Regions from separate parts of the Salirhabdus salicampi genome, predicted to be linked through region 1. Evidence: a T-box and tRNA genes for the amino acid it is inferred to sense, from the RefSeq annotation. Region 1 holds a T-box; the other holds one or more tRNA genes.
What was found. The T-box of region 1 lies ahead of ileS (isoleucine--tRNA ligase). A T-box ahead of a tRNA ligase gene usually reads a tRNA of that ligase, here a tRNA-Ile.
Positions count from the first base shown of each region.

Region 2: it has a tRNA-Ile gene. The T-box ahead of ileS (isoleucine--tRNA ligase) is inferred to sense a tRNA for this amino acid. The anticodon was not compared.

Region 1 covers NZ_JANBWE010000002.1:191,791-207,434, forward strand. The annotation lists gene gmk (guanylate kinase) at 1-389, opposite strand, end outside; gene remA (extracellular matrix/biofilm regulator RemA) at 402-665, opposite strand; gene NLW78_RS06975 (YicC/YloC family endoribonuclease) at 750-1,631, opposite strand; gene NLW78_RS06980 (calcium-translocating P-type ATPase, SERCA-type) at 1,717-4,377, opposite strand; gene NLW78_RS06985 (Rqc2 family fibronectin-binding protein) at 4,469-6,175, shown strand; gene NLW78_RS06990 (solute carrier family 23 protein) at 6,704-8,077, opposite strand; gene pyrR (bifunctional pyr operon transcriptional regulator/uracil phosphoribosyltransferase PyrR) at 8,219-8,764, opposite strand; gene NLW78_RS07000 (RluA family pseudouridine synthase) at 8,928-9,839, opposite strand; gene lspA (signal peptidase II) at 9,841-10,305, opposite strand; gene ileS (isoleucine--tRNA ligase) at 10,408-13,155, opposite strand; T-box leader at 13,207-13,430, opposite strand; gene NLW78_RS07015 (DivIVA domain-containing protein) at 13,497-13,997, opposite strand; gene NLW78_RS07020 (YlmH family RNA-binding protein) at 14,079-14,852, opposite strand; gene NLW78_RS07025 (YggT family protein) at 14,873-15,136, opposite strand; gene NLW78_RS07030 (cell division protein SepF) at 15,145-15,570, opposite strand; gene NLW78_RS07035 (YggS family pyridoxal phosphate-dependent enzyme) at 15,567-15,644, opposite strand, start outside.
Region 2 covers NZ_JANBWE010000005.1:25,312-40,955, reverse strand. The annotation lists gene NLW78_RS13530 (CamS family sex pheromone protein) at 1-859, opposite strand, end outside; gene ligA (NAD-dependent DNA ligase LigA) at 873-2,879, opposite strand; gene pcrA (DNA helicase PcrA) at 2,894-5,077, opposite strand; gene pcrB (heptaprenylglyceryl phosphate synthase) at 5,107-5,808, opposite strand; gene NLW78_RS13510 (glycine--tRNA ligase) at 6,208-7,593, shown strand; gene NLW78_RS13505 (YerC/YecD family TrpR-related protein) at 7,633-7,929, opposite strand; gene NLW78_RS13500 (DUF3048 domain-containing protein) at 7,961-9,058, opposite strand; gene NLW78_RS13495 (adenine deaminase C-terminal domain-containing protein) at 9,103-10,839, opposite strand; gene NLW78_RS13490 (YgaP family membrane protein) at 10,913-11,191, shown strand; gene NLW78_RS13485 (NETI motif-containing protein) at 11,213-11,422, opposite strand; gene NLW78_RS13480 (DUF2179 domain-containing protein) at 11,449-11,997, opposite strand; gene NLW78_RS13475 (Hsp20/alpha crystallin family protein) at 12,123-12,554, shown strand; tRNA gene NLW78_RS13470 (tRNA-Ile) at 12,595-12,668, opposite strand; gene NLW78_RS13465 (NCS2 family permease) at 12,777-14,123, opposite strand; purine riboswitch at 14,235-14,336, opposite strand; gene guaA (glutamine-hydrolyzing GMP synthase) at 14,423-15,644, opposite strand, start outside.

The sequences.
Region 1 (15,644 bases):
TCTTCAAGACTAGGCGGGATTAAAAAGATGAACACACCTTGTGGAAAGTTTTTCTTCACTTGAAGTGCACCTTGGACTTCAATCTCCAAAAAAACATCCTTACCATTTTCTAATGTTTCCTCAACATACTCTCGTGGAGTACCATAATAATTTCCAACATATTGAGCCCACTCTAACAACTTTCCTTTTTCAATCATCTGCTCAACTTCTTCTTTTTGACGAAAGAAGTAGTCCACTCCGTCTTGTTCACCTTCACGTGGGTTACGGGTAGTTACTGAAATTGAATATTGTAAGTCTGTTGCATTATCGAATAAGGCCTTACGTACAGTTCCTTTTCCAACTCCTGATGGGCCTGATAGTACAAATAGTATTCCTTTTTCTTCAATCACAAATGATGCCTCCTACCCTTCGTATGATAAATCATCATTACTAATTACACGTTGTCCAACTGTTTCTGGTTGAACCGCAGATAAAACAACGTGGTCACTATCGGTTATAATGACTGCTCTCGTGCGTCGACCGTATGTAGCATCTACTAGTTTATTGTTATCTCTCGCCACTGTAATAATCCGTTTAATTGGTGCTGATTCAGGTGAAACAATAGAAATAACCCGATTAGCAGACACAACATTTCCAAATCCTATATTTATTAATTTCAAACTCATGTTGTTCCTCCTCCAAAATCGCTGATTGATCAGCCATCCCTGAATATATCTATTATATGAAAAAATGTACATAAAACTCAATTGTTATTCAACATTTTGAACCTGTTCTTTTACTTTTTCAATTTCACTCTTTAATGCGACGACTTTTTCACTTACCATTGCGTCATTTGATTTAGAACCAATTGTATTTGCTTCGCGGTGCATTTCCTGTACAATAAATTCCAATTTGCGGCCAATCGGTTCATCTTTTTCAAGTGTAGTAGCTAGCTGGTCAACATGGCTAAACAAACGGGTTACTTCTTCTGTAATATCCCCTTTTTCAGCTAGTATGGCTACTTCTTGAATAACTCTTGAATCATCTTCACGTAATTCTTCTTCTAAATAAGTCTCAATCCTTTGTCTAATCCGCTCACGATAGTGAACGATCACCTGTTCACGATCGTCTTCTAACTGTTTTATAATACTTTGAATCTGTTGGATTCGATGAATTAAGTCACGCTTTAGGGCAGCCCCTTCTTCTTTTCTCATTTGTAAAGCATGTTGAACAGCTTGCTCACAACAAGATAAGATGACATCTGCACATTTACGCCCTTCATCTTCCTCATTTGTTACCGTAAATACTTCCTCAAATTGTAGTAGCGCTTGTACTGGAATGGAACCTTCCATTTTATACCGTTCTTTCGCTTTGTTTAATTGTTCAATGTATTGGTCCATGAGGATCCAATCAACATCAACTTTCTTATTTTCAAGCGCTTCCCCGTCAACTGATAAAAATATGTCAACACGACCTCGTTTCAACAGTTGACGGGCCATTTTTTTCATCTTTTCCTCTAAATGAAGAAGTGTCTTTGGCATTTTTATCGACAGGTCCAAAAAGCGGTGATTCACAGTCCTGACTTCAACTGTGATTCGGGAATTATCAATTGTTTCAACGTGGCGTCCATAGCCTGTCATACTTTTTACCAACTTGATCACTTCCAATACTAATTCTTTTCTATACTATTTTATCATGAACTGGTTATTATTGGCTAAAGGTTTATCGCGGTTGTTTTCATTTTCTTTTTCCTGGACCCCATATAATCGTCGGTATTGCACTTAGTACAACGATAAACAACCATTCTCTGGCAGGCAAACCGACAGTATGGAATATCGGCTGGAGTGGCTCATAATATACAACGACTAATAAAAGGAATACGGATGAAATGACTGCACCGACTAAATATAAATTACCAAATGGGTTTCTAGCAAATACTGATCGATCCGAACGACAATCAAATACATGTATTAATTGTGCCATGACTAAGGTAGTAAATGCAATGGTCTGTGCGTATTGAAGGTTATTTGGATGTTGCGCATAAGCAAACATAAACGCGATTAACGTGACAAGTCCAATTAAAAATCCACGAGTAATAATTTTAAAAGCTAGCCCTCTAGCAAAAATACTTTCTTTCGGACTTCTAGGCTGACGGCTCATCACATCTTTTTCTGGTTTATCTAATCCTAAGGCCAATGCCGGCAATCCATCAGTTACGAGATTCACCCATAAGATTTGTACAGGCACTAATGGTAGTGGCATACCTAGTAACATCGCAAATAGCATCACTAATATTTCCCCAACGTTCGATGCTAGCAAATAGCGAATAAATTTTCGTATATTTTCATATATGTTTCGACCTTCTTCAATTGCTGATTTTATTGTAGCAAAGTGGTCATCCATTAAGATAAGTGATGCCGCTTCCTTCGTTACATCGGTACCGCTTCTCCCCATACTAACACCGATATCACTCGCTTTAATTGCAGGGGCATCATTGACTCCGTCACCTGTCATAGCTACAATATGCCCTTTCTCTTGAAATGCCTTTACTATCCGTAACTTATGTTCAGGGGATACACGTGCAAATACGTAAGTATCGTCAATTAATTCCACGAGTTCCTCATCAGACATCTCACTAATTTGATAACCATCTAATACACGTCCGTTATCAGGTAGCAATTGTAGCTGTTTTGCAATAGCCTTCGCTGTATGGACATGGTCCCCGGTAATCATTACCGTTTTTACCCCTGCATTACGACAAGTAGCAATGGCTTCTTTCACTTCTTCTCTTGGTGGATCAATCATCCCATACATACCGAGAAAACTAAGGTCTGTTTCAAGCTCTAAATCTGAATAATCGTCCTTTACTTCGACCTCTTTAAAACATAATGCGATGGTACGTAAAGCTTTATTCGCCATCGTTTCCATTACTTGATTTAATTCTTGCTCTCGTTCAGGTGAAAAGGTTCCAAAACGACCGTTTTCATAAATATATTTTGTTCGTTTTAACAATACGTCTGGTGCACCTTTCGTAATAACGAAGCGCCTCTTTTGTTCATCCTCAACAACGACAGACATACGCTTTCGATCTGAATCAAATGGAATTTCATAAACAACCTTATATTCGGTTAACTCATTTCTGCGTATTTCCGCTTTCTCTGCAGCAACAACAAGTGCTCCCTCTGTCGGATCACCATCGATAACATATTGACCTTTTTTCCTCTGTAAAATCGCATGGTTACACAGCACACCGTAAGAAAGTAACTGATGTAAAGACTTCACTTTGCTCGGGTTAATGTTTTTATCATCGAGAACAAATTTTCCGTCTGGTTCGTACCCTTTTCCTGTCACAAACAGATGACGTCCAGGTAAATAAATTTGTTTCACCGTCATTTCGTTTTGCGTCATTGTTCCTGTCTTATCTGAACAAATGACAGAGGCACACCCTAATGTTTCCACCGCAGATAATTTACGTACAACGGCTTTCTTCTTAATCATCCGTTGTACACCTAACGATAATGCTACCGTGACAATCGCTGGCAGTCCCTCAGGAATTGCGGCGACGGCTAAAGATACTCCTGCTAAGAACATCTCATATAAAGGGTGTCCTTGCCAAATCCCCAACACTGCTACTAATACGGTTAAAAGTAATGCCGTAACAATTAATATCTTTCCTAATTCCTCAAGTTTCCGCTCAAGAGGAGTCGGCTTCCGTTTCGTCGCTGATAATAATGCAGCAATTTTCCCCATCGCGGTTGACATACCTGTCTCCACGACAATGCCGATACCACTACCTCTTGTAACGAGCGTGCCTGCAAAAGCCATGTTCGTTTGATCCCCAAGCTCTGCATCACCTCTATCTACGATGGCAGCCTTTTTCGGAACTGGAACTGATTCCCCAGTTAGAACAGACTCTTCAATCTCAAGGCGATTGACATTGACTAAACGAATGTCTGCACTTATTCGATCCCCTGTTTGGAATTTCAGAATATCACCAGGTACAAGCTCTTTACTTGGGATCTTTATCCATGTACCATCCCTCAACACATTAGCCATAGGGGCTGACAATTCTTTTAGTTTTGCTAATGATTTTTCTGCCTTTTGCTCTTGGAAAAAACCTAACAAACCATTTAACAACACAATAGCCATAATTGCTATCGCATCTACATATTCCCCTAGCAATCCAGATACTAAAGTAGCTGCGAGGAGGACGAGTACCATAAAATCTTTAAATTGTTGTATAAATAATATAAGTAGCGATGGCTTATTATGGTCTTCCAATTCATTATAACCAACTTGACGTTGGCGCTTTTGAGCAAGGTTAGATGATAAACCTTCATTAAAGTTTGTCCCTAATTTTCTCGCTGTTTCGTCGTGACTAATCTGATACCATTTCACAATCCATTCCCCCATCAAGGTAGTCTTCTGTATATCTATTCAGACTCGTCCAAAAAAATGCTATACTTTGATTGTTAAGAGGTGATTAAACATGTCATTTGACGGTGTCGTTACACGGGCAGTTACAGACGAACTCAACACCAAACTATTAAACGGACGTGTCGGGAAAATATACCAACCAACAAAAACTGAGCTGGTATTTACCGTTCGATCAAAGGGAGAAAACCATCAACTCCTTTTATCTGCACATCCAAGTTATGCACGATTTCATATTACAGATAAGACGTTAACGAATCCGAAAGTACCTCCTATGTTTTGTATGTTGCTACGTAAATACTTAGCTGGAGGAATGGTTGAAAAGATTGAGCAAGTAGAAATGGAACGAGTTGTGCGTTTTCATATAAAAGGGAAAGATGAAATCGGAGATGAAACCAGCCATATTCTTGTTGTAGAGTTAATGGGAAAACATAGTAATATTATGCTAGTCAATGAAGAGAAAAACGTGATCTTAGATAGCATAAAACACATCCCACCGGCACAAAACCGTTTTCGAACAATTATGCCGGGTCAACCTTATGTAGCACCGCCGAGTCAGGATAAGCTGAATCCATTACAAATCGATGGGGAGCAGTTTATTAAAAAACTTGACTTCAATAGCGGAAAGTTAGACCAACAAATTGTTCGTATGTTAATGGGCTTTTCACCTGTGATTGCAAAAGACATTACCACTCGGGCCCATTTAGGTTCAAACGAACAATACTTGACCACATTTTTAAATGTACAAGCGAAACTAATCAATCATGAGTATGAACCAACGATTTACACTGATGGGAATACAGAAAAATTTTACGTGTTACCATTATCGTACCTGGAAGGGAAAAAGCGAGTATTTGAATCGGTAAGTGCGATGCTTGATACATTTTATAGTGGCAAAGCGGAACGAGATCGAGTTAAACAACAAGTTAGCGACTTAATTAAGCTAGTGAAAAATGAACGGGATAAAAATATTCGTAAGTTAAAAAAACATGAAAAAACTTTACAAAAAGCAGAAAAAGCGGACTCATATAAACATAAAGGTGAATTATTAACTGCACATATGCACCTTGTTAAAAAAGGGGATGAATCGGTAACAGTTGTTGATTACTATGATCCTGACGGGCAACAACTAACGATTGAACTAAATCCTAATAAAACTCCAAGTGAGAATGCACAACTGTATTTTCAGACATACCAAAAGTTAAAGAAATCAAAATCAATTGTTCAACAGGAAATGGAACGTGCGAATAATGAAATCATTTATTTGGAGCAAGTGTTACAACAATTAGATACGGCTCGTGAGTCTGATTTAGAGGAGATCCGTGAAGAACTTCAGGAAGAAGGATATGTAAAGAAGAAGCGAGATAAACCAAACCGTAAAAAACGAAACACACCAGAACCTGATGAATATGTATCATCAGATGGAACTTTGATTTTAGTAGGACGTAACAATAAACAAAATGACTATGTCACAAATCGAATGGCTCGTAAGTCAGATGTATGGCTTCATACGAAAGATATTCCAGGATCACACGTCGTCATAAGAGATAACAATCCATCTGAAGAAACATTAAAAGAAGCGGCTATGATTGCAGCTTTTTACAGTAAAGCTAAACTGTCTTCCTCCGTCCCTGTTGACTACACAGAGGTGAGACATGTACGTAAACCATCTGGATCAAAGCCTGGTTATGTCATCTACGATCATCAAACGACCATTTTCGTTACTCCCGATGAGGAGAAGGTACAACAACTAAAGAAATGATCATCTTATGATGAAGCTATTTAAAAAAGCTTGGATTTCAAAAAATCCAAGCTTTTTGTCATCATACAGTGGTTGATTTGTCAAATACGACTCCCTCGACTCATCTTAACAAGAAAGGTCACCCATTCATTTTGACAAGGAACTCTTAATTTATATGAACTTAAACAAAAAAATAAAGAGAAGCATCGTACCAACGTATGTGACAACAGCATGCTTCCAATACGTGGACTCCCTTTTTAACATATACATATTCCAAATAAGAAAGATAACAATACCGATCACAAAACTGCTCGAAGCTGTCCATGAAAACATCGAGTCAGAATGAAAGGAAAAGGCCACCCATAAATATATGTATAGGTACCAAGTAAACAAACCTAATGCGGTGTTCCCAAGAATTAGCCAAACCCATTTTGTTATTCGCATGTCACCACGCCTTTTCTCCATTTTCTTCTACGATTGTACTATTCTTCTAATTTTAACACAATAAAAAAAGACCTTGTTCGGAAACAAGGCCTTTGAGAGAAAAGATTATGCTGCTGGCTCTTCATTTTTTATTTCTTTATTCACCTCAAACATCTTACCATTTCCATAGCCATTTTCCTTACCTGGTAATACTAGATTTAACGTAACACCAATAATAGCTGAAAGAGCCATCCCGGCGATCTGTAAATTGTCTGAAAGTTGGACGAAGGCTCCACCAATTCCAATGACTAAAATGACCGAAGAGATAATGAGGTTACGTTTGTCACCTAAATCTACTTGGTTGTCAATTAACATACGTAAACCACTTGAAGCAATAACCCCAAATAATAAAATCGATACGCCACCCATAACAGCTCCTGGGATTGATTCTATGGCTGCCACAACAATTCCTGTAAACCCGAAGAATAATGCTAGTACTGCTGCACCCCCGATAACAAATACACTGAACACACGCGTAATAGCTAACACACCAATGTTCTCTCCATAAGTTGTATTCGGTGGTCCGCCGAGGAAAGATGCAATAATGGTTGCTACACCATCACCGGCAATGGATCGATGTAAACCAGGTTTTTGTAAAAAGTCTCTTCCTACTACTTTTGACAACACCATCTGATCACCAATATGTTCTGCAATTGTAACAACTGCAATCGGTACCATTAACAAAGCAATTTCCCAACTAAATACGGTGAATGGGTTATAATCCGCGAACGGTACAACGAAGTCTGGAACTTTAAAAAATGCTCCAAAAAATTCACCAATTGATTGGCTTGATGTTAATTTCGTCCATTCTGCAGCAACACCTGCCGTATTAACGACTCCTTGTGTAAAAGCAAAGATGTATCCACCAATAATACCGAAAAGAATAGGAATGAGTCCAAAGAATCCTTTAAAAAATATCGACGCAATAATCGTAATCGCCAATGTTACGAGCGCTACTGTAAAATGTGTTGTACTGTAATTTCCCTCAGGGTCATACATTGCCATATCAATGGCTACAGATGCTAACCCTAAACCAATTACGATAATGACAGGTCCCACAACGATTGGAGGTAAAATTTTCATTAACCATCTTAATCCAAGCAGTCGAATGAAAAGGGCTACAAATCCATACACAAGACCAGCAAGGAAGCTACCTACCATCGCCCCCGGAATACCTGATGAGCCTGTTACTGCAATAATAGGTGCAATAAAAGCGAAACTAGAACCAAGATATGCTGGCACACGTCCTCTAGTAATCAACAAGTATGCAATTGTACCAATTGCACTTGATACAAGTGCTACACCTTGCGACATTCCTGTTAAGAATGGCACAAGAATCGTTGCCCCAAACATTGCAAATAAGTGTTGTAAACTTAATGTTAGCCATTTCCCTAATTTTGGGACGTCTTGAACGTCCATCACCATTTGTTCTTTTCTCATATTATTTTCCTCCTTGGAATTTAAGCCATAAAAAAACCTCTTTGCAAGGTCGCAAAGAGGTACACGAATCTCCTGTTTTCCAGACATTCGTCTTCTTCGAACAACCTTGTTAGTCTCTCTGGACTAATTTAAAGGTCTATTTTATTTGTTTTCATAAATTTTCACTTCATCTAAACCGTCTATTTCCTCAAGTTCAACATTAATCACTTCATTAAGGGAGGTGGGAATGTTTTTCCCAACGTAATCAGCCCGAATTGGGAATTCCCGATGTCCTCTATCAATTAAGACGGCTAATTGAATTTGCCCAGGACGACCCTTGTCAATAATGGCATCCAATGCAGCTCGGACTGTACGCCCTGTGTACAATACATCATCAACTAGAATGATGTTCTTACCAGTTACGTCATGTGGAATTCGAGTGTCTTTTATCTCCGGTTCTCCACGGTTATTGGAAACTGTTAGATCATCACGATATAACGTAATGTCTAGCTCACCTACAGGAACTGACACACCTTCGATTTCCTCAATCTTGCTCGCTAAACGGCGGGCAATCGGTACGCCTCTCGTCTTAATTCCTACAAGAATTAACGAATCAGTACCTTTATTTTTTTCCAGTATTTCATGGGAAATTCGAGTTAACGCACGTCTCATTGCTGGAGCATCTAGTACTTGGGCTTTTGCTTCCATCTTACTCCCTCCCTTTGACCCTAAAAAACCCCTTATTGCGCGAGGCAATAAGGGGTTTCATGGCATACGTATACCATATCCGCCACCTTTTTAGCCTCTCTGGACTAGATTAAAGGGTCATGTTCTTCTCAAGAATTAATTATTACAAAACTGTGGTCAGGTGTCAACCTCTTTTTCGTAAAAACTGTAATACTGCTTCAAACTCATCTGGTGCTTCAGCCTCATACTCCATCCATTCCTTCGTTGATGGGTGTGAAAATCCAATTGTTTGAGCATGAAGAGCCTGACCGTCTAAATCCAATGTTTTACGGGGACCATATTTCGGATCACCAACAAGTGGGTGACTAATGTATTGGAAATGAACACGAATCTGATGTGTTCGACCTGTTTCCAACTCACATTCTACATACGTAAAATCTTGGAACCGTTCTATTACTTTAAAGTGTGTAACTGCATCTTTTCCGTTTCCGACCACACCCATTTTTTGACGATCCTTTGGATCTCGACCAATTGGTGCATCAATTGTCCCAACATCATGTTCTAATACACCATGGACAATCGCTACATACTTACGTTTTACTGTTTTTTCTGATAGTTGCTCGGCTAAGGACATATGTGCATGATCATTTTTTGCTACCATTAAAAGGCCGCTCGTGTCCTTATCAATACGGTGTACAATTCCAGGACGAATGACACCGTTAATACCACTTAAATCGTTACAATGGTAGAGCAGTGCATTGACTAATGTGCCTGAAGTATGTCCTGCTGATGGATGAACAACCATCCCCCTCGGCTTATTTACAACTACAACATCCTCATCTTCGTAAACAATATCTATCGGAATGTTTTCTGCAGCGACATTCAACTCTTCCGGTTCTGGAATCGACCATGTTACTTGATCCCCTTGTTGACATTTATAATTACTTTTCACTTGTTGGTCATTCACCTTGACACTTCCGTCCTTAATCCACAATTGAACTTGGGAGCGGGAGTAATCAGGATTAAGCTCCGTCAATACTTTATCTATTCTCATTAGATGTTGATCGGCTAATACTTCATAGGAATGTACTTCCATTTTAATGGCTCCTTTTTTTCTTTCTTTCATCAAGGAATGTGTAAATCATGAATAGAATAACACCTGTGACAAGTGCGGAATCAGCAATATTAAAAATGGGATAGTCATAATTCAAAATATAAACATCTAAAAAGTCAACAACTTCTTTACGGAACAATCTGTCAATAAAATTCCCTATTGCTCCACCCAATATGAGTGCTAATGAAACTCCGAGTAATGGTTGTTCTTTCCCGTACTTTTGCAAATAGTAGACGATGGCGATTACGACAATAGCAGTTACGATGTAAAAGAACCACATTTGCCCTTGTAAAATCCCCCATGCTGCGCCACGATTGCGATGGGATGTTATGTAAAACACATTTTCAATTACAGGAATTTGTTCATGAATCATCATTGTTTTATCTATTATCCATTTTGACCATTGGTCAATAACAATAATGATGATGGCTAACATATAATACCACACAGCTTTACCTCCATACATTGTTCTATCTATAGCATTTTACCATAACTTGAATAGAAAATCTTAAAAATAAACGTGCCGGGGTTATCCGGCACGTTATCTAAATTAGGCATAATGGGTTTCAACGATAGAAGCACAACGGTTACATAACTCTTCGTGTTGTTCCCCAACTGTGTCTGATACAACCCAACAGCGTTGACATTTTTCACCTGGATGCTTCTCAACAAAAACGTCAACATGCTCATATTCTTTCGCTTCAGCATGGTTTTCTGCGACTTCCACGGCTGAAACGATAAAGTATTGATGTAAATGAGTAAATTCGTTTAACAATTGTGCTGTTTTCTTATCTTTTGGTACAACGATTACACGAGATTCGAGTGACTTTCCAATCACTTTTTCGTTACGGGCTTCCTCAAGTGCCTTTAACACATCATCGCGGACTGCCATAAAGTGATTCCACTTCACTAGTAGTTCGTCAGCATCTTTAACCGTTTTTGGTTCCGGCATATCCGTTAATTGAACACTTTCTTCCTCTACGCCTGGAATATAGCTCCATACCTCATCAGTTGTATGGGACAAAATTGGTGATAATAATTTCGTCAAGGACGTTAACATTTCATAATAAACCGTTTGGATACTACGACGACGTTTATCATCCTTCGCTTCAATATATAAAATATCCTTCGCAAAGTCTAAATAGAATGAGCTTAAATCAATCGTACAGAAGTTGTGTACAGAATGATAAATTACAGAAAACTCATACGTGTCATATGCGTTACGAACTTTACTTGTCAGTTGTTGCAAACGTGCAAGCATATAACGATCCACTTCTTCAAGATTCTCTTCTGAAACGGAATCTGTATTTGGATCGAAATCATGTAAATTACCTAACAAGAAACGGAATGTATTTCTTACTTTACGATATACTTCCGCTACTTGTTTTAAAATATCATCAGAAATACGTACATCAGACTGATAATCGACACTTGCTACCCAAAGTCGTAAAATATCTCCACCGAACTGCTTCATAATTTTTGAAGGTACAATGACGTTTCCAATCGATTTACTCATCTTTCTACCTTCTCCATCGTTAACAAATCCATGACTTAGCACAGACTTATATGGAGCTTTCCCAGTCACTGCTACTGATGTAGATAAGGAGGAATTAAACCACCCGCGATATTGGTCAGAGCCTTCTAAATACATATCAGCAGGACGTTGCAATTCAGGGCGTTCAACTAACACACCTTGGTGTGAGGAACCAGAATCAAACCACACATCCATAATGTCAGTTTCTTTTGTAAACTTTCCATTCGGGCTAGATGGGTGAGTAAAGCCTTCAGGTAACAATTCTTTTGCTTCTTTTTCAAACCAAATGTTAGAGCCGTGTTCTCTAAACAATTTGGACACGTGCTCGACTGTCTCTTCAGTAATAATTGGTTCACCATTTTCCCCGTAAAACACTGGGATTGGTAGTCCCCATACGCGTTGACGAGAAATACACCAATCTTCGCGATCTTTCACCATATTGTAAAGCCGTGTTTCTCCCCATTCAGGAATCCAGTTTACGTTACGAATTTCTTCCAAGATTGTTTCTCTAAAGTCCTTAATAGAAGCGAACCATTGTGATGTAGCACGGAAGATTGTTGGCTTCTTTGTTCTCCAGTCGTGTGGGTAAGAGTGCGTAATAAATTCAAGTTTTAATAACGCCCCAACTGATTCCAGCTTTTCTGTAATTTCTTTATTTGCTTTATCATAAAATTGACCTTCAAAACCAGGTGCTTCAGCTGTAAATTTCCCTTTTTCATCTACAGGGCAAAGCACTCCTAAATCATACTCTTTCCCAACCCAGAAATCGTCCTCACCGTGACCTGGTGCAGTATGAACACAACCAGTACCTGCTTCGGTTGTTACGTGTTCTCCAAGGATAACGAGAGACTCCCGGTCATAAAATGGATGGGATGCCACTACCCTTTCTAATTCGGACCCTTTATATGTTTTCTCTACTGTCTTCTCATCCCATTCTAATACAGATGATACTTGCTCTACTAAATCAGCTGCTACGATAAACTTTTCGCCCTTCACGTTGACAACAGCATACTCAAGTGCCGGATGGACAGCAATGGCAAGGTTTGCAGGAATTGTCCATGGTGTTGTCGTCCAAATGATAAACTTCTCGTCTCCAGTTAATACACCCTTTCCATCCTTTACATCAAACGCGACATAGATAGATGGGGAACGTTTATCTTTATATTCAATTTCTGCTTCCGCTAGGGCTGATTCAGATGAAGGAGACCAATAAACAGGCTTTAAGCCTTTGTAAATATAGCCCCTATTCGCCATTTCTCCAAACACTTTAATTTGAGCAGCTTCATAATCTTTCGTAAGGGTAATGTAAGGATTATCCCAATCTCCTCTAACCCCTAATTGTTTAAATTGTTCTCTTTGGTTGTCAATTTGTTCCAGTGCATATTCTTTACAAAGTTCACGAAACTCAGCAACTGACAGGCTTTTACGATCAATTTTCTTTTTCTTCGTCAGGGCCACCTCGATTGGTAGTCCATGTGTATCCCATCCAGGAACATATGGTGCGTGATAGCCAGACATTGATTTGTAACGTACAATAAAATCTTTCAATACCTTATTCAAAGCATGACCCATGTGCAAATCACCATTGGCATATGGAGGGCCATCATGCAATACGAATAACGGGCGCCCTTCTGTACGTGTTTGGACTTTTTCATAAATATTTTCCTGTTCCCATTTTTGTTGCATTTCTGGTTCACGCTTTGGTAAATTACCTCGCATTGGAAATTCAGTTTTTGGCATTAGTAATGTTTCTTTATATCCCATTCTGTTTATCCTCCTTTAATTCCGTAAATCAAAAAAGCCTTCTCATCCCTGGAAAGGGACGAGAAGGCCTCGCGGTACCACCCTAATTGATTGGCTGTTTAAAGCCAATCCACTTAAGTAAGCTGTAACGTTAGCTAACGTTCATATCTACTAATGAATTCGATATGAAAACTCAAGGGTGATGTTCCAAAGAATCTCATATAGTCGGGCTTCCACCATCCCCGATTCGCTATATATGACGAATTTCTTTGTACTGTCCCTGTCATAGTCTTTATTTTATAAATACGATTCTATTATGCTTTAGCATTATATGTAAAAATAATGCCGACGTCAAGAAGGATTTAATAATTTTCTTCAGAACTTTCCGTTTCCCCAATTTCTACTTTAAATAATTCATCCCAATCTTCATTTTCAATTAGATCAAGTTGTGCTTCGACAATCATTTTCATTCGGGTGCGGAATACTTTAGCTTGTTTCTTTAACTCTTCGACTTCAACAGCGACCCGACGTGATTTTGACAATGCTTCATTTATAATTCGATCAGCGTTTTTCTCTGCTTCTTTTATAATTAGTTTCGCTTCTTTATTCGCATTGCCTTTCACTTCTTCAGCGGTTTCTTGGGCAACTAAAATTGATTTATTTAAAGTCTCTTCAATGTTGTTAAAGTGACCAATTCTTTCTTCTAATTCCGCCACTTTCTCTTCAAGTGATTTTTTATCACGAATCATTTTTTCGTAATCTTTTATCACTTGATCTAAAAATTCATTTACTTCGTCTTCATCATACCCTCTAAACGTTCGGGTGAATTCTTTATTATGAATGTCGAGTGGTGTCAAAGGCATGAAAATACCCCCTTAGCTGTACATTTTATTTTATAATATATTTCGACAGATGATTGCACGAGTCCTGCAAATTATATCATATTATTTTAAAGTTGCCGTCGTAATTCGCCATTTTTCTTTTTTCGTCTTACCTTCAATAGCTATTAACTTGCTTCTGCCTTTTTTTCGAAATGAGATCATATCTCCTTGTTCTACTTGAAAAGACGGGTCTTCTACTACGCGGAAATTCACTTTCACAGCCCCTTTAACAATGCCTTCAGATGCTTTTTGTCTGGAAATTTGATAAACCTCTTTTAAAACTGCATCCAATCTTAATGAAGATACAGTTCCACTTCGTTCATGCCATTGGTTTTCCGGGACGATGATGGAATTTACATGTTTATCTGTGAAAGAAAGATTCGCATGTTTAATACTTGTTAAATTCATTTTCAAATAAATAGCTAATTCCTCGTCAGCCACAATTTGAATGATGTCATCTACGATAATTAAATCACCGAACTTTTTCCGCTTTATACCTAAGGACATTAAAGCCCCTAAAACATCACGATGGTCTAATTGAATAAATTTCTTAGGGAATTTCGCCTCTAATAGAATTAGTTGGAAACGGGAATCCTGTACTTCTTCATAAAAAGGGGCTAAGAAGGCCCTTTGACGCTCTGCACCTTCATAGCCACCAAAAAATTTTAATATGAGGTCTGGATGGTTTCCAATAATTGTTCGCATAATGTGCTGTTCTCGCGGGTCAAGAAAATCCGTCAATTTCGGTATATAGGAACGCTCGACTTCCTCTTTCCAAGATAGAACCGTATCAATGAACGGCTGCTCGTCCTTGCGAAAATGTTGGTATAAATCCACAATATCTTCTCCATTCAAACTTAAATGAGCATTCTAAACAGTTCACCTAAACCAATCATCGCTAAGCGTAGTGTAATAATAGCCACAATTGGAGAGAAATCAATCATACCGAGAGGAGGGATAATTTTGCGGAACGGTTCTAAGTATGGTTCCACAATTTTAGCTAAAAACTGTCCTATCGCTGACTCCCTTGCTCCAGGGAACCATGACAATAAAATATAAGCGATTATGGCAAATGAATAAAAATAAAGTAATGTATGTACAATGTTAAACAACTGAATCATCATATTACCTACCACCTTTGCTCTTGCTCATCTCGTTCTTCAAATTCTGAGATGGCGCCAGAAACATCAACATTGTCGGGAACACATAAAAACGTTTGTTCCCCAAGTTTTTGTATATTTCCATTAATAGCATAAACTGTTCCACTTAAAAAATCTACTATACGCTTTGCTTGCTCATGATTTACTCTTTGTAAATTAATGACGATTCCTTTTCGGTTCTTTAAATGATCAGCAATTTCCTGAGCCTCGTTATAGGATTTCGGTTCACACAAAACTAACTTCGATGTAGATTGCATGGCTGTCAGGCTCACCACATTATGTTGGTCTTGTTTTTTTGGTTTTGGTGCCTCTTTTTCTTCTTCTACCTCCTCTTCAAAATATTCATATTCATCTTCAAAAGCAAAAAAAGATTTTATTTTATTTTTTATACTCATTCGTTTCCCCCCTTGTTTCGCTCATCACCTACAAGCTTTGAACCAATTCGAATGTGGGTCGCCCCTTCTTCTAT
Region 2 (15,644 bases), on a different contig from region 1:
CAGTCTCCCATTCATCAATCGTCATATCACCTGCTGACACGTAGGTTTTTGCTACAAAGTTTCCTGGTACTAATGAAGAGTGTGACTGTTCTCGATATAAGGCAATCATGACCGGTATGTCTTGGAGGCTTTGCATATTTCGTACACGTTCGAGTATCGTTTGTGCCATTTGCTTCCCTTCTCTTACCATTTCATCCGTACCAATCGGTTCATAGTAATAATCTGGCCCCGCCTCTAACTGAAAACGATAGGATGATTTTAAAGCAAGGGCGATGCTAAGTCCCCCTAAAACTACTTTATTTTCATCCGTGCGAGATAAATAATTATGCTCTAATATATGGGACAAATACCTAGGGGCTTCCCGGTATGCCTCAACATCTTTATCGTCTTCCAAAGGTGGGTTTAAACCGATTTGTAAATTTTCCTTTTTAACATTTTGATTTTTCTTTATATATTCTTCCGCTTGTTTATCGCTCATACTTCGTCCAAGCCAATCATAAATGACGTTAGCAGATAAATATTGCCCTTCTTGAAAGTAATATTGGTTCGTTGAGAAATAAGTTGTAGCATGCCTTTGCAAGCCTGTTTCAATTTCATCAATATCAAACCGATTTGCCATCTGATTCACGATGACTCCCCTCGCCGCACTCGGTTCATAAATTACCCCTTCACCTTTCCCTTGTTTATATGGGAGAATAACGCGGTAGTAGTCATCAGAAATATTCACCTTAGGCACAATCGCTGTTTCGTTTTGCTGTTCTTCATTTTCCTGTACAATTTCTTCTTCCGTTTCATATGTCGGTGCGCAACCAGCAACAATCGTTAAAAAGGCGGCAATTGTGGTAACAAACCTTTTCATTCTTCCACCTCCTTTATTCCTCTTGTAATACTCTTATAAAGCGGTTTTCATCCCAAACTTCAACTCCTAAGGAGGTTGCCTTTTCTAATTTAGAACCTGCATCCTCCCCAGCAATCAATAGGTCTGTTTTTTTACTTACACTACCCGTAACTTTTCCACCTAACGTTTCGATCTTCTTTTTCGCCTCTGAACGTCCATACACTTCGAGCTTTCCCGTTAAGACGACGGTTTTTCCTGCAAACGGTGAATCTTCCGTTATTTCTTCCATTGTTATCCCATTATATTTCGTATTAATACCTAATTGTTTTAACTCTTCTATCAGTGATGCAACTTGAGGCTTTTGAAAATAACGGACAATGGAATCAGCTACTTTCTCCCCAATGTCTTGAATTGCTTCTAAATCTTCCTTATCAGCCTTCATCAAGGCATCAATCGTTTTAAAATGTTGCGCTAACGTATCTGCTACTTTACTTCCTACATATCGAATTCCTAAACCAAACAGTAACCGTTCTAACGAATTTTCCTTAGATTTTTCTATCGCCGATAATAGATTGTTAACCGATTTCTCACCCATTCGCTCTAATTGTAACAGTTGTTCCTTGTTTAGTTTGTATAGGTCTGCAATCGTATGAACGAGGTCTTCTTTAAACAATTGAGCGATTACTTTCTCACCTAGTCCATCGATATTCATCGCATTTCTGGATACAAAATGAATTAATCCTTCACGTAATTGTGCAGGACAATTCGGGTTAATACATCTTAAAGCAACCTCTTCTTCCAGACGGACCAAGTCGCTCCCGCACTCTGGACAATGTGTTGGCATTTGAAATGGTTCTAGGTCTTCTGTTCGCTTTTCTGTGATAACCCTTACGACCTCAGGAATAATGTCCCCTGCTTTTTTAATGACGACAGTATCACCGATACGGATATCCTTTTCTTGAATTAGGTCTTCATTATGTAAAGAAGCCCGTTTCACTGTCGTGCCTGCAACTTTAACAGGTTCTAAGATGGCGGTAGGTGTAACAACGCCTGTTCTGCCAACACTTAATTCAATATCGACAAGCTTCGTAATCGCTTCTTCTGCCGGAAATTTATAAGCGATTGCCCACCTAGGACTTTTTGCCGTAAAGCCTAATGCGTCCTGGACATCAATCTGGTCTACTTTAATAACGATACCGTCAATTTCATAACTTAAATGTGGACGATCTTCTGTCCAATGTTTAACATAATCAATCACTTGGTCAATTGTCTCGCAACGTTTCCACTCTGGGTTTGTTTTAAAACCTAGTTGCTTTAAGTAATCTAGCCGTTCACTGTGTGCATTCAAATGTTCTCCTTGCCATTCACCTACGCTATAAATAAATATATCCAAATTTCGTTTTGCAGCAATTTTCGGATCCAATTGACGTAAAGAGCCTGCTGCAGCGTTACGGGGATTCGCAAACAACTCCTCACCTTTTTGTGCACGTGCGTCATTCAAGGAGTCAAAGGAGCGTTTTGGCATAAACGCTTCTCCCCTCACTTCAATGGTTTCATCTTGTTGTAGCTTTAACGGGATACTTTTTACGGTTTTCAGATTATGCGTAATATCTTCTCCTGTTTTCCCGTCACCCCTAGTAGCACCACGGACAAACTTTCCGTTTTCATATGTTAATGAAACGGCAAGACCATCAATTTTCAGTTCACAAACATAAGAGACAGGTTGATCCGAACCTTCTCGAACCCGTCTATCGAAATCACGTAAATCCGTTTCATTGAAAGCATTTCCTAAACTGAGCATCGGAAGTTTATGTTGAACTTTTACGAACTCGTCAAGGGGTTCTCCCCCAACACGTTGGGAAGGAGAGTCTTCCGTTTTTAGTTCTGGATGTTCATTTTCTAACTGGATTAGCTCACGCATCTTTTCATCGTACTCGTGGTCGGAAATCGTTGGGCGGTCAAGTACATAATACTCATAGTTATATTCATTTAGCTCTTCTCGTAGTTTGGTTATTTTCTCTTTCGCTTGATGGGTATCCACGTCGTTCACCTCATTTATCCTTTCGAAATTGGCGCAAACTTAGCTAGCAACCGTTTAATACCAATATTAGGAAAAGCAATGTCCAGTTCCATATCGTCCCCTGAACTTTGTACTTTCACTACCGTACCCTCTCCCCATTTTTTATGCTGCACTTTATCTCCCGGCGCCCAATCAATACTTTCTCCTCCAGTAGATTTCTTCTTTTGTAATCGTTGAGGTTTTCGTTTTGATTGTCCGACAGATGACTGGTTAGAACTATTCGATTGAAATCCGACAAATGGGTTGGCTTCTTCTTCACGATCAATTAATTCACTTGGAATCTCTTCAATAAATCGACTAATAGGGTTCATATTCGTACGACCATACAATGTACGCATTTTTGCATGGGTTAAATAGAGCTTTTGTTCCGCACGTGTAATCCCTACATATGCTAGACGTCGTTCTTCTTCCATTTCCTCCTCATCTTGCAACGATCGATTATGTGGAAAAATTGTTTCTTCCATTCCAATTAAAAAGACAACCGGGAACTCTAACCCCTTTGCCGAGTGTAAAGTCATTAGTACAACTTTCTCTTCATCTTCTTCCTCATTATTGATATCTGCAATTAATGCTAGATCTGTTAAAAAGGCTACAAGGCTTTTATCTTCTTCGCTATCTTTTTCAAACATTTGTGTAACGGTTTTAAATTCATCGATGTTTTCAAGTCTGCTTTGCGCTTCTAGCGTCTTATCATTACGAAGCATTTCAATATAACCTGTTTTATCTAACACTTCTTCCACTAATTCCGTTACAGATAAGTACTCCTGCATTTGGTGAAAGTTTCGAATAAGGTTATGAAACGATACGAGGGCATTGGCCGCCTTTTTGCTCACGCCAATAAAATCAGCTTCAGCAGCAGCATTGTAAAGAGAAATTCCGTTACTGGCGGCATAAGCTACCACTTTATCTAGTGACGTCCGGCCAATCCCTCGTTTAGGCTCGTTTACAACTCGCTGAAAACTAATATCATCGGATGGATTCACCACTAATCGTAAATAGGCTAACAAGTCTTTAATTTCTTTTCTGTCATAGAACTTCGTCCCACCAACGATTTGATACGGAATATTCGCTTTAACAAAAACGTCTTCAATTGCTCGGGATTGGGCATTCGTTCGATATAAAACAGCTACGTCTCGATAGCTTACCCGTTCTTCCCTTTTTAACTTGTCAATCTCATCCGCTACAAACAATGCCTCTTCTTTTTCACTTCCCGCTTGAAAGTATTGGATCTTGTCTCCATCATCATTTTCAGTCCATAATTTTTTCGGTTTCCTTGATGTATTCTTTTTAATCACGTGGTTTGCTGCATCCAAAATTTTCTTCGTAGAACGATAGTTTTGTTCTAGCATAACGACATGGGCATTTGGATAATCTTCTTCAAATGACAATATGTTGCTTATATCTGCACCACGCCAGCGGTAAATAGACTGATCAGAGTCACCAACGACACAAATATTTTGATAGCGTTGCGCTAACATTTTCACTAACTGATACTGAGCATGGTTCGTATCTTGATACTCATCCACGTGAATATATTGAAAGCGTCGTTGGTAGTTGTGTAACACTTCTGGTACACGCTCAAATAATACAATCGTTTGCATAATCAAATCATCAAAATCGAGTGCCTGGTTTTGTTGCAGTGTTTTCTGATATATTTTGTACACATCTGCAATTTGTTGTTCATAAAAATTTTGTCCTGCTTCTTTCTCATACTCTTCCGGTCCCATCAGCTTGTTTTTCGCTGAACTAATTGCACCTAAAACAGCCCTCGGCTCCAAACGTTTCGGGTCGATATTTAAATCTTTCAACGCTTGTTTAATTACTGTTAATTGGTCACCGGTATCTAGAATTGTGAAGTTACGGCTATATCCAATACGGTCAATATCGTAACGTAAAATCCGTACACAAAGGGAGTGGAATGTTGATATCCAAATATCATTCGCTTCACTTCCAACTAAACGATACACACGCTCTTTCATTTCTTTAGCTGCTTTATTTGTAAACGTAATCGCCAGTATACTTTTAGGAGACACTTGTTTTTCTCCTAATAAGTATGCGATACGGTGTGTTAATACTCTTGTTTTCCCACTGCCGGCACCGGCCATAATTAATAAAGGGCCTTCTGTATGTTGAACTGCTTTTGCCTGTGGTTGATTCATACCTTTAATAACGTCTTTTGCCGTAAAGCTCACAATATCCCATCCTTACTTGTATTTTTAACAGCTTTCACCGTACGTAATGCGTTTTTGATGTCATCATATATAATGTTCCCGACAACTACTATATCTGCGTGCCTGGCCATTTCTTCCGCCTCTTTAGCTCCAGAAATACCGCCACCGTATATAAGCTTCGTATCATGTAAATAATTTTTAACTTCCTTTACTAATTCCGGATCCCCATATGTACCACTGTACTCTAAATAAAAAATTGGGAATCGGAACATCCGTTCAACTAATTGTGCATATGCCACCACATCTTCTTGATTTGGCATAGTACTGTTTGTATATTGAAAAGCTTTCGCTTCTTGGTTTAAAATACAATATCCTTCCATTACAATCTCATCCCAGTTCATTACATCCCCAAATTCTTTGACTGCTTCGTGATGTAAGTCGATAATCCATTTTGTCTCTTTACTATTTAAGACAGAGGGGATGAAATAGTAATCGAAACCTGGACTAACGGACTCTAAATTGGAAATTTCCATTGCACAAGGAACTGAATAACGCCTGACTCTCGCCAGAAGATTCAGTACATCATCTAATGTAACTGCATCTGTGCCTCCAACGATAATCGCGTCCGTCCCTGACTCACATACCCGTTCTAATTCTTCGTCTGAAATTTCTTTGTTTGGGTCTAACTTAAAAACATGTCGCCACTGTTTCCATTCCATGATTATCCAAGCCTCCAATATCATTTCCGCTTCATTATTATATCAAAAATTCTCCCCTTCTTTGAATTGGATCCCCTTTTTGATAAAATTAGAAGGCAGTAACTTGTTTCCATCTTTTCCGTATGCTAATATAAAATAACTAAAATAAAGTCGTACTATGAAGGAACAATAGTAACTAAATCCTCTACTCTAATAGCGATTCGAGGTTGGTGGGAGCTCGAAGTAAGATTTAGCGAAACGGCATTCCAGAGTACTTAGACCGAAAGAGGACGTTTCAGCAACTTTGAACGTCAATCAGGGTGGAACCGCGGGAGTCAACTCTCGTCCCTGGGCACAGCAGCCCAAGGACGAGAGTTTTTTATATTATTGTAAGTTTTCAAATTAAAAGGAGGAATAACGATGACGAAAAACATGGATGATGTCGTCAATCACGCCAAACATAGAGGCTTTGTCTTTCAAGGGTCAGAAATTTACGGAGGTTTGGCGAACACTTGGGATTATGGTCCTTTAGGTGTTGAGTTAAAACGAAACTTAAAAGATGCTTGGTGGAAAAAGTTCGTTCAGGAATCGCCCTATAACGTAGGACTAGACGCTGCAATATTAATGAATCCAAAAACATGGGAAGCTTCTGGTCACTTAGGGAACTTTAACGATCCTATGATTGATTGTAAAGATTGTAAATCTCGTCACCGTGCCGACAAATTAATTGAGGACCATTTTGCTGCTAAGGGACAAGAGATAATCGTAGACGGACTACCGTTTGAAGAGATGGAAAGCATGATCAAAGACGAGGGAATCTCTTGTCCGGAGTGTGGCTCAACCAACTTTACTGAGGTTCGTCAGTTTAATTTAATGTTTAAAACATACCAAGGAGTTACAGAAGATTCTACAAACGAAATTTACTTACGCCCAGAAACAGCCCAAGGTATATTCGTTAACTTTAAAAATGTACAGCGAAGCATGAGAAAAAAACTCCCATTCGGAATTGCCCAAATCGGAAAAAGTTTCCGAAACGAAATTACACCGGGTAACTTCATCTTTCGTACAAGAGAATTCGAACAGATGGAAATGGAGTTTTTCTGTAAACCGGGTACAGAAAAAGAATGGCAAAAATATTGGTTAGAATTCTGTTATAACTGGTTATTGTCCTTAGGTCTAACAGCTGAAAATGTACGTAAGCGTGACCATGGTGATGATGAACTTTCCCACTATAGTAATGCAACAACAGACTTGGAATATAATTTCCCATTTGGATGGGGTGAACTATGGGGAATCGCTTCACGAACAGACTTTGATTTAAGCAAACACGCTGAACACTCCGGTGAGGATTTCCAGTATATTGATCAAGAAAACAATAACGAGCGTTATATTCCATACGTCATTGAGCCGGCACTAGGTGCCGACCGCCTTGCACTTGCTTACTTAACAGATGCATATGAGGTCGAAGAATTAGAAGATGGATCAACTCGTACTGTCATGCGTTTCCATCCTGCTGTTGCACCTTTTAAAGCAGCTATTTTCCCACTTTCAAAGAAATTATCTGAAGAAGCCCAAAAGGTGTTCGCTGACTTAGCAAAGGACTTCATGGTGGACTATGATGAATCTGGATCAATTGGTAAACGATACCGTCGCCACGATGAAATCGGAACTCCATATTGTATTACCTTTGATTTTGACTCTGTGGAAGATCAACAAGTTACTGTACGGAACCGTGACACGATGGAACAGAACCGTATGCCAATTGCCGATTTGAAACAGTTTTTGCTAGAAAAAACACAATTTTAATGATAGAAAAAAGGAGTGTGACGTTCTGTCACACTCCTTTTATTCTGCATTATGAATACGATTCAGCACCATTTCATAAGCATCGTTACCGTAGTTTAAGCATCGTTTTACACGGGAAATGGTCGCCGTCGATGCCCCTGTTTCTGTTTCAATCTTATGATATGTGTACCCTTCCCGTAACATTCGCGCCACTTCCAGCCGCTGCGCAAGTGATTGAATTTCATTTACAGTAGCTAAGTCATCAAATAAGCGATAACATTCTTCGATATCTTGCAATGACAAAATGGCATTAAATAATTGGTCTAGTTCTTTTCCTCGAAGTTTATCAATTTGCATTAGGCTCACGCTCCTTTATTTCATGGTACATTTATTTGATTTGGACTGCATGTTGTAATCCTGGAGAAGTAGGAATAACGTTAATCCATGTTTTACCCGGACTAAACTTCGCTTCTGTCCCGTCCTTATAAAATGGCAAAATGCGTCCATTGACGTTTTTCCATTCAACTTCTTCAACAATGCCATTGCGGATTAAATAGCCATTTCCGCCGGAGTTTAAATCGATGGAACGACGATTTGCCGAGTCTATGACACGGTGCGGTGTCTCAACAATGAAGATGTTATCAATATAAACCGGCTCCTCGTTTTCTAGTTCAACTGTTTTTTCCCCATCATTGAATCGAATATACTTTTTCTCCGTAGAATCAAATTCGTACGAAACCTCTTCTAAACCCTCTCGATATGTGATATGAATTTCATTTGCACTTTCTCCTGATATCTCGTTTGCGCCATCTTTCGTTAAAAACGGATACGGTTCATAATTCTTTTTCACATCATAATTCTTTTGCTCTGCCACCGTATACACATTCGGAAATATTAAATACGAATCGTGTGGAGCATTACGAAAATCTTCACGTTTGAACAAAAATTGATCATTATCATAAATTGCTCCACTGATAAGATTTAACCCTGTATTGATGATATTTTGTTCTACATGTGTTGCTGCGCCGTGATAAATATATATGGAATCCATACCTAGCGCGAGATCAGCGTAATATTCTCTTGCACTGCGTACAGGACCAACAAGTTCAGGTTGGTCACTATGGAAGAATGCCAAAAATCTTGTGATCGGCCCTTCTGCTAATATTTCATAGACGATATCTGCCTTAGACAGCCCTGTTTGCGGGCGGGCTTTTGTATGATTATTTATCATTACACTAACTAAACGGTTATCGATTGGCTCATCAGTCTTTATACCTGTGAAAGGGTAAGTATATTCAGGTTCGGGTTCGGGCTCAGCCTCTGGTTCAGGGTCTGGTTCCGGATCCGGCTCGGGATCACGATTTTCTACTGGTGCATTTACGGGCTCTGTATCTTCGTCTGTCGATGATTTTTCACTTGAGCATGCAGTCATCAAGACGAACAAGAATACGATGAAGTAAACCATCAACCAAGCTTTCTGTTTCACTTTATCCCACCTTTATTACGTTTAAACGTTACCACTTTTATATTTTAACGCATAATCGAAGGAAAGAGTACCTCTTTCTTTTTCACATCGATAATTCCTTGAGGTGTAATCCGAATATAAGGCAAATGTATCGCTGATAAGAATAAAATTGTATAAATAGGGTCATCAAAAGCGTATCCATATTGTTTTAACAACTTCGTTAATCGAGCTTCTTTCTCCATTAACGTTTCCATATTACCATCGTACATCATACCACTTAAAGTTAAAGGGAGCTCAAAAATGATATCCCCTTCATTCGCTAACACAATACCTCCGCCAATCTCCTTCATGCGTTCAAAGGCTAAGTTCATATCCGATTTTCGTACACCAGTTAAAATAATGTCACCCGTGTTAGAATAAGAACTCACTAAACCACCAAGTGACTTCGTAAACCCCTTTAATAACGTTGATATACGCCAACTGCCTTTTTGATCTAACATAATGAGAAAGGATAGATTGTCACCATCGTCTAACTTATTTAGTTCATTTTCATATTTCGCTTTTATCGTAAACGGCTTCATAATAACATCGTTCACCATTTCCAAACCTACAGGCACGTAAAAACGGAAGTCACTGTCATTTAAAGACCAATCAATTTGTAATGGTTGAATCCCATATTCATGCCAATTCACTTTCGTTTTTTGACTTGTTTGATCTACCCAATTCCCTTTTGCAAGTACGCGTACTGGTGTGGGATTATCCAAAGCTTCTAAAAAGTTAATATGTGCCAATCTTCCAGGTCCAATGCTTCCTGTATGATGATCAATACCAAAATACTTTGCCGCATTATAGGATCCCATCCGATACGCCTCTTCCGGACGTACACCTTCATCTATGGCAATTTCAATACATTTATTCATGACACCTTCCTTATAAAACGAAGGTGTCGCACCATCAGTAGTAAGCATCATTTGATCAAACTCGGTAATCTGAAATGATTTTAACTCCTGAAACAGTCTTCTTAAGTCTGGTCGTATGGATGAGTTGCGCAATGCTACATAATAACCGAGAATCAGTCTACGGTAAACTTCTTCGCCTGTAATAGCTTCATGGTCACCATCTGCGCCTAACAATTTCATTTTCGTTAAAGTTTCAGTTGATGACCCGGGAAAGTGACCTTCTACAGGCTTCTTTAATCGCTTTGCTTCTTGCATCCAGTGCAACATGCGGTCATCATCTTTTAATACAGATGGCCATGATGTGAGTTCTCCCCCTTGTAAAACCGCATCGTGTTTTAACCAGGATAAAATATTCGCATTTTTAATAAAGGATTCTTCATCCTGCAATGCAGATTGTGAATCAAACCTGGACCACCAATATAGAGATGACGGCAGCTGATGAAACCGATCTATTAAAGAAAACGCTTTCTTTTTATCCATTAAAAAAAGAAGCGGTAAATTATCGTTAATAAATACAGTGGTGCCAGTCTTAGCTGCATATTCGGATAAGTTATGGGGATTATATAATTGAAACGGATGGGCATGAGGCTCAATGTACCCAGGGACTAGATAAAGGGACTCACAATTCACAATTTCTGTGCCTTCAAGCATACTTGGAAGCTGATCACCAACGTAGACAATACGATCGTCGTAAATCCATATATGCCCACTCATCCACCTTTTTAAGTAAACATTTAAATAGGTAGCATCCTTTAGTACGATGGAAGGTGCTAATTTACCATCTATTACGGCAACGTGTTCCCTTAGTTGTCGGTTACGCCATTTGTAGCGATGCTCACTCATAACAATCCCCCTTAATAAAAAATCATTGTATATAAAATTTTAATACATTAAAACTGTGAAGGGAAGGGTTAAGTTGGTAAAACCTAACATTGGACTTATAAACGGGTTGATCCGAATTACAACAGGGTTAACATTGTTAAGTTATGCAACAGTTAGTTTAATTAGACGGCCGTGGCGCCAAAGCAATATCTTAATTATGTTGTTAAGCGCTATGAAGGTTGGTGAAGGGATTTTACGTTATTGTCCTGTAACAGACCTTACAGAAAGAACTCTCGAAAACTCAACAACAAAGCAGTCGCAAAAGGAAAATCCGAGTCAAACGGTTACTGAAAATGAAGAAGGCCAATCTTAGGCCTCCTAAATGCGATCATGATTATTCTTGGTCCATTAATAGAGCTTCAAACATGATTTCTCTCTTAACTGGTTCTACTGTAGTAGAGCCATTTTCTTTTATCTCTTGAAATATCGGTTTCTCTAATCGTTTTACCGGCATATATCCTTCTTTCTTGATCCGCTCTAAACATTGATCAATTGTCTCTCCATCTTTTACATAAAACCTTTCCTTCTTCTTCTTTTTACCCAAAACAAAATTGCCTCCTTCCTTAACGATTACGCCTTTTTCTTTAGTCGGCCTTTACGAACTTGTTTCACCCAAAATCCACCGTGAATACTTTTCGGCTCGTATGCGATGATAAATGCTTTTGGATCTAACTCCTTAATTGTGCTGTATAAGTTTAATTCATACTTTCTTGGCGTTAAAATTTGCATGGCTAAGCGATCTCCATCCATTCCATACGCAAACCAGCTTGTCACACCATAACCTTTATCTCTTAATTTTTTTGTAAATTCAATGTCGGGATCTGAAGAAATGACATTTACAGTAATATAGCCTAAAGCTAATTTTTCTTCTATTTTCATACCGGCTATAACACCTAAGCCGTACCCAATCGCGTAAGCTAATAAATTGTGAATTTGATCTAAATTATCTAAAACGAGACCTAAACCAAATATGTATATAACAACTTCTACTGTACTTACAAAGGCTGCAGTATAACGTTGCCCTTTCAAAGTTAAAATCATCCGAACTGTAAATAACGAAACATACGTAATATTTACCGCCAAAATAATGACTATCATTATAAATGCATTTTCCAGCATTATTATTATTTCCTCCTCTTAAAATAAAATGAACCAACTCTATATGAGACGCATACTATATAACGCATTGTTTACACTTATGCTGATGCCTAAACATCGGTGTGACTTGTTTAGGAGGGTAGTGAATGGATCCTTTTCAAAATATGCAAGATTGGAAAAAGAATATGGACCGTTTCTTTGGAGAGAGCTTTTGGAACGAATTTGATCACGTTTTAAAGCCCCCAATCCCACAAGTAAATGTATATCAATACGATAACGAAGTATGTTGTATATTTAATATACCCGGAATTGAAGATGTCAAAAATATTAATGTTTACGTAGACTATGCTACATTGGAAGTTCGGGGGGAAATTCCAATACATCAGTCAGGGCAACTCGTTCAAGAGGAAATCGTTCAAGGTTCCTTTGACCGGAAAATTGATCTCCCGTTTCCTGTTCGAAGTGACAAAATTGATGCGACTTATAAAAACGGGTTATTAATTATGAATCTCTATCGGCTAATCACGAAACAATCAAACAAACATCGCGTCCCTATTAAAATACTAAAAAATAAATAAAAGCCAGAAAGCAAGAACTTTCTGGCTTCTCTCTTATGGATGGGCCTAAGTGGACTTGAACCACCGACCTCACGCTTATCAGGCGTGCGCTCTAACCAGCTAAGCTACAGGCCCTCTTGGAAAATACGTAATGAATATACCATCTGAAAACAAGCTGGTCAATAAAAAAGTAGGAAAAATAATAAAAGCTTAGCCATTAAAAACGGCTAAGCTTTTACTCTATTAAACTTGTGGCAAGAATAAGAAGTATAAGACAAAGATAATAAATAGTACATACATAACCGGGTTAATTTCTTTCCCACGTCCTTTTAACAACATAAGCACTGGATATAGAATAAATCCAATGGCAATCCCATTTGCAATACTATACGTTAATGGCATAGCAAACATTGTTAAAAAGGCTGGAACAGCAATTTCAAAGCGATCCCACTCAATATGCTTTAAATTAGAAGCCATTAGCACACCCACAATAATTAGTGCAGCGGCTGTTACTTGAGTGGTAACGACTGCTAGTAATGGTGAAAAGAATAGCGCAATTAAGAAAAATCCGGCTGTAACAACAGAAGTAAATCCTGTACGACCACCTGCACCAACACCTGCAGAAGACTCAATATAAGATGTAGTTGTAGATGTACCTAAAATAGATCCTGCAACAGTCGCTGTTGAATCTGCTAATAACGCTTTGTTTGCACGTGGCAGTTTATTATCCTTAATAAATCCTGCTTGTGATGCTACCGCTACTAAAGTACCAGCAGTATCAAAGAAATCTACGAATAAGAATGTTAAAATAACAATTAACATTTCAATTGTAAAGATGTCACCTAGATGGGCAATCGCCTGACCGAACGTCGGTGCAATACTTGGAACACTTCCCACTACGTCACTAACTGCTTTCGGAGTATCAATCAATCCGAACATCATACCGGCAATTGCCGTTAAAATCATTCCATAAAAAATACCTGCTTTAAAACCAATGGTTAGCAATACTACAGTTGCAATCAGTCCAAATATAGCAAGTAATGTCGTTGGTTCGCTTAAGTCACCTAACCCAACTAGTGTAGCTCCATCAGCCTCAATGATCCCCGCACCTTGCAAACCGATAAACGCAATAAATAATCCAATACCAGCACCTACTGCATGTTTTAAATTAGACGGTATTGCGTTAATAATTTTTTCACGTAAACCAGTTACTGTTAAGAGAATAAAAATGAGACCAGATACTAGAACACCAGCTAACGCTGTATCCCAATTAATCCCCATTCCTAAAGAAACAGAGAAAGCAAAAAATGCGTTTAGACCCATACCCGGGGCTAGAGCTATCGGGTACTTCGCTAATAGTCCCATAATCAATGTACCAATTGCAGCCGCTAAAGCAGTAGCCGTAAATACTGCTCCACCGTCGATTCTAGTAACTCCTTCTGCCAACGCTTCATCAGGTACACCATCAAGTGTTAAAATAATTGGATTTAAGAATAAAATATAAGCCATAGATAAGAACGTAGTTAAACCAGCAATAAATTCTGTTTTATAATTAGTTCCTAACTCATCAAATTGAAAATACTTTTTCATCGTTAGTCATCCTCCTCAGTTTGTTTTTAAAATCGTAAAATAAAAAACTCCCAACCATTAGGCCAGGAGTTTCTGAACGTACAGAAGGAAAATCGCACACAAAAAGTCTATTTAGGTGCAATTAACCCTCGTAGTCAAACCATTTACGGTGGTTTGGTAGAAACTCATGGGCCATATTCCCAAAATTATACGACGGTATATAATAATTATTATGAATGATACTTCTTTATTATAGACTAAAGTATGAGTTTGTCAACTAAAATACGAATGATTTAGTTGTTTTTTTGTAGATAGTTCGCTTATTCCCACTCGATAGTAGCTGGAGGCTTACTTGTTATATCATAAACGACTCGGTTAATATGTTCTACTTCGTTTACGATACGGCTTGATATTCTTTCTAGTACTTCATAGGGAATTCGAGCCCAGTCTGATGTCATTCCATCAATAGACGTTACCGCACGAATACCGATAGTATGATCATATGTTCTTTCGTCACCCATTACCCCTACACTCTTAATATTCGGTAGTACAGTAAAGAACTGCCATACTTCTTTTTCTTGACCAGAATTTTTCATTTCCTCGCGCAAAATAGCATCCGATTCTCTGACAATTTTCAACTTTTCTTCCGTTACTTCACCTAATACACGAATCGCTAAACCTGGACCAGGGAATGGCTGGCGCCAAACAATTTCATCTGGTAGCCCAAGTTGTGTACCTAGTTCACGGACTTCATCTTTAAATAAAGTATTTAATGGCTCAATTAACTGAAAACGCATATCTTCCGGAAGTCCACCTACGTTATGATGGGACTTGATTGTTTTCGCTGTATCTGTACCACTTTCAATAATATCCGTATATAACGTTCCTTGTGCCAAATAGTCCATGTCTTTCAGTCGTGCAGCTTCATCATCAAAAACATGAATAAACTCATTGCCGATAATTTTCCGTTTCTTTTCCGGGTCGGCTACGCCTGCTAGCTTGGATAAAAAGCGATCCTTAGCATCAATTTTAATGACGTTCATATCGAAGCCATCTTGGAACGTTTCCATTACACTGTCAGCTTCGCCTTTACGTAATAGGCCATGGTCAACGAAGATACAAGTTAATTGTTTCCCAATCGCTTTATGCAATAGTGCGGCTACGACTGAAGAGTCAACACCTCCACTTAATGCGCATAACACTTTTCCATCGCCGACTTCATCGCGAATTTTTTGAATTTCCATTTCAATAAAGTTTTCAATTGTCCAGTTCCCTGCGCAATTACAAATATTGAATACGAAGTTTTCTAGTAATTTCGTTCCAAATTCAGTATGACGTACTTCAGGGTGAAATTGAACGCCATACATTTGACGGCTTTCATCAGACATAGCGGCGATTGGGCAGGATGGACTCGTTGCATCTACTTGGAATCCTTCTGGTGTTTCATTTACTTTATCGCTATGGCTCATCCAAACCGTTTGCTCTGATGGCTGATTCGCAAATAGTTTCGGATCATTTTGAAGTGAAATGTTCGCTTTACCA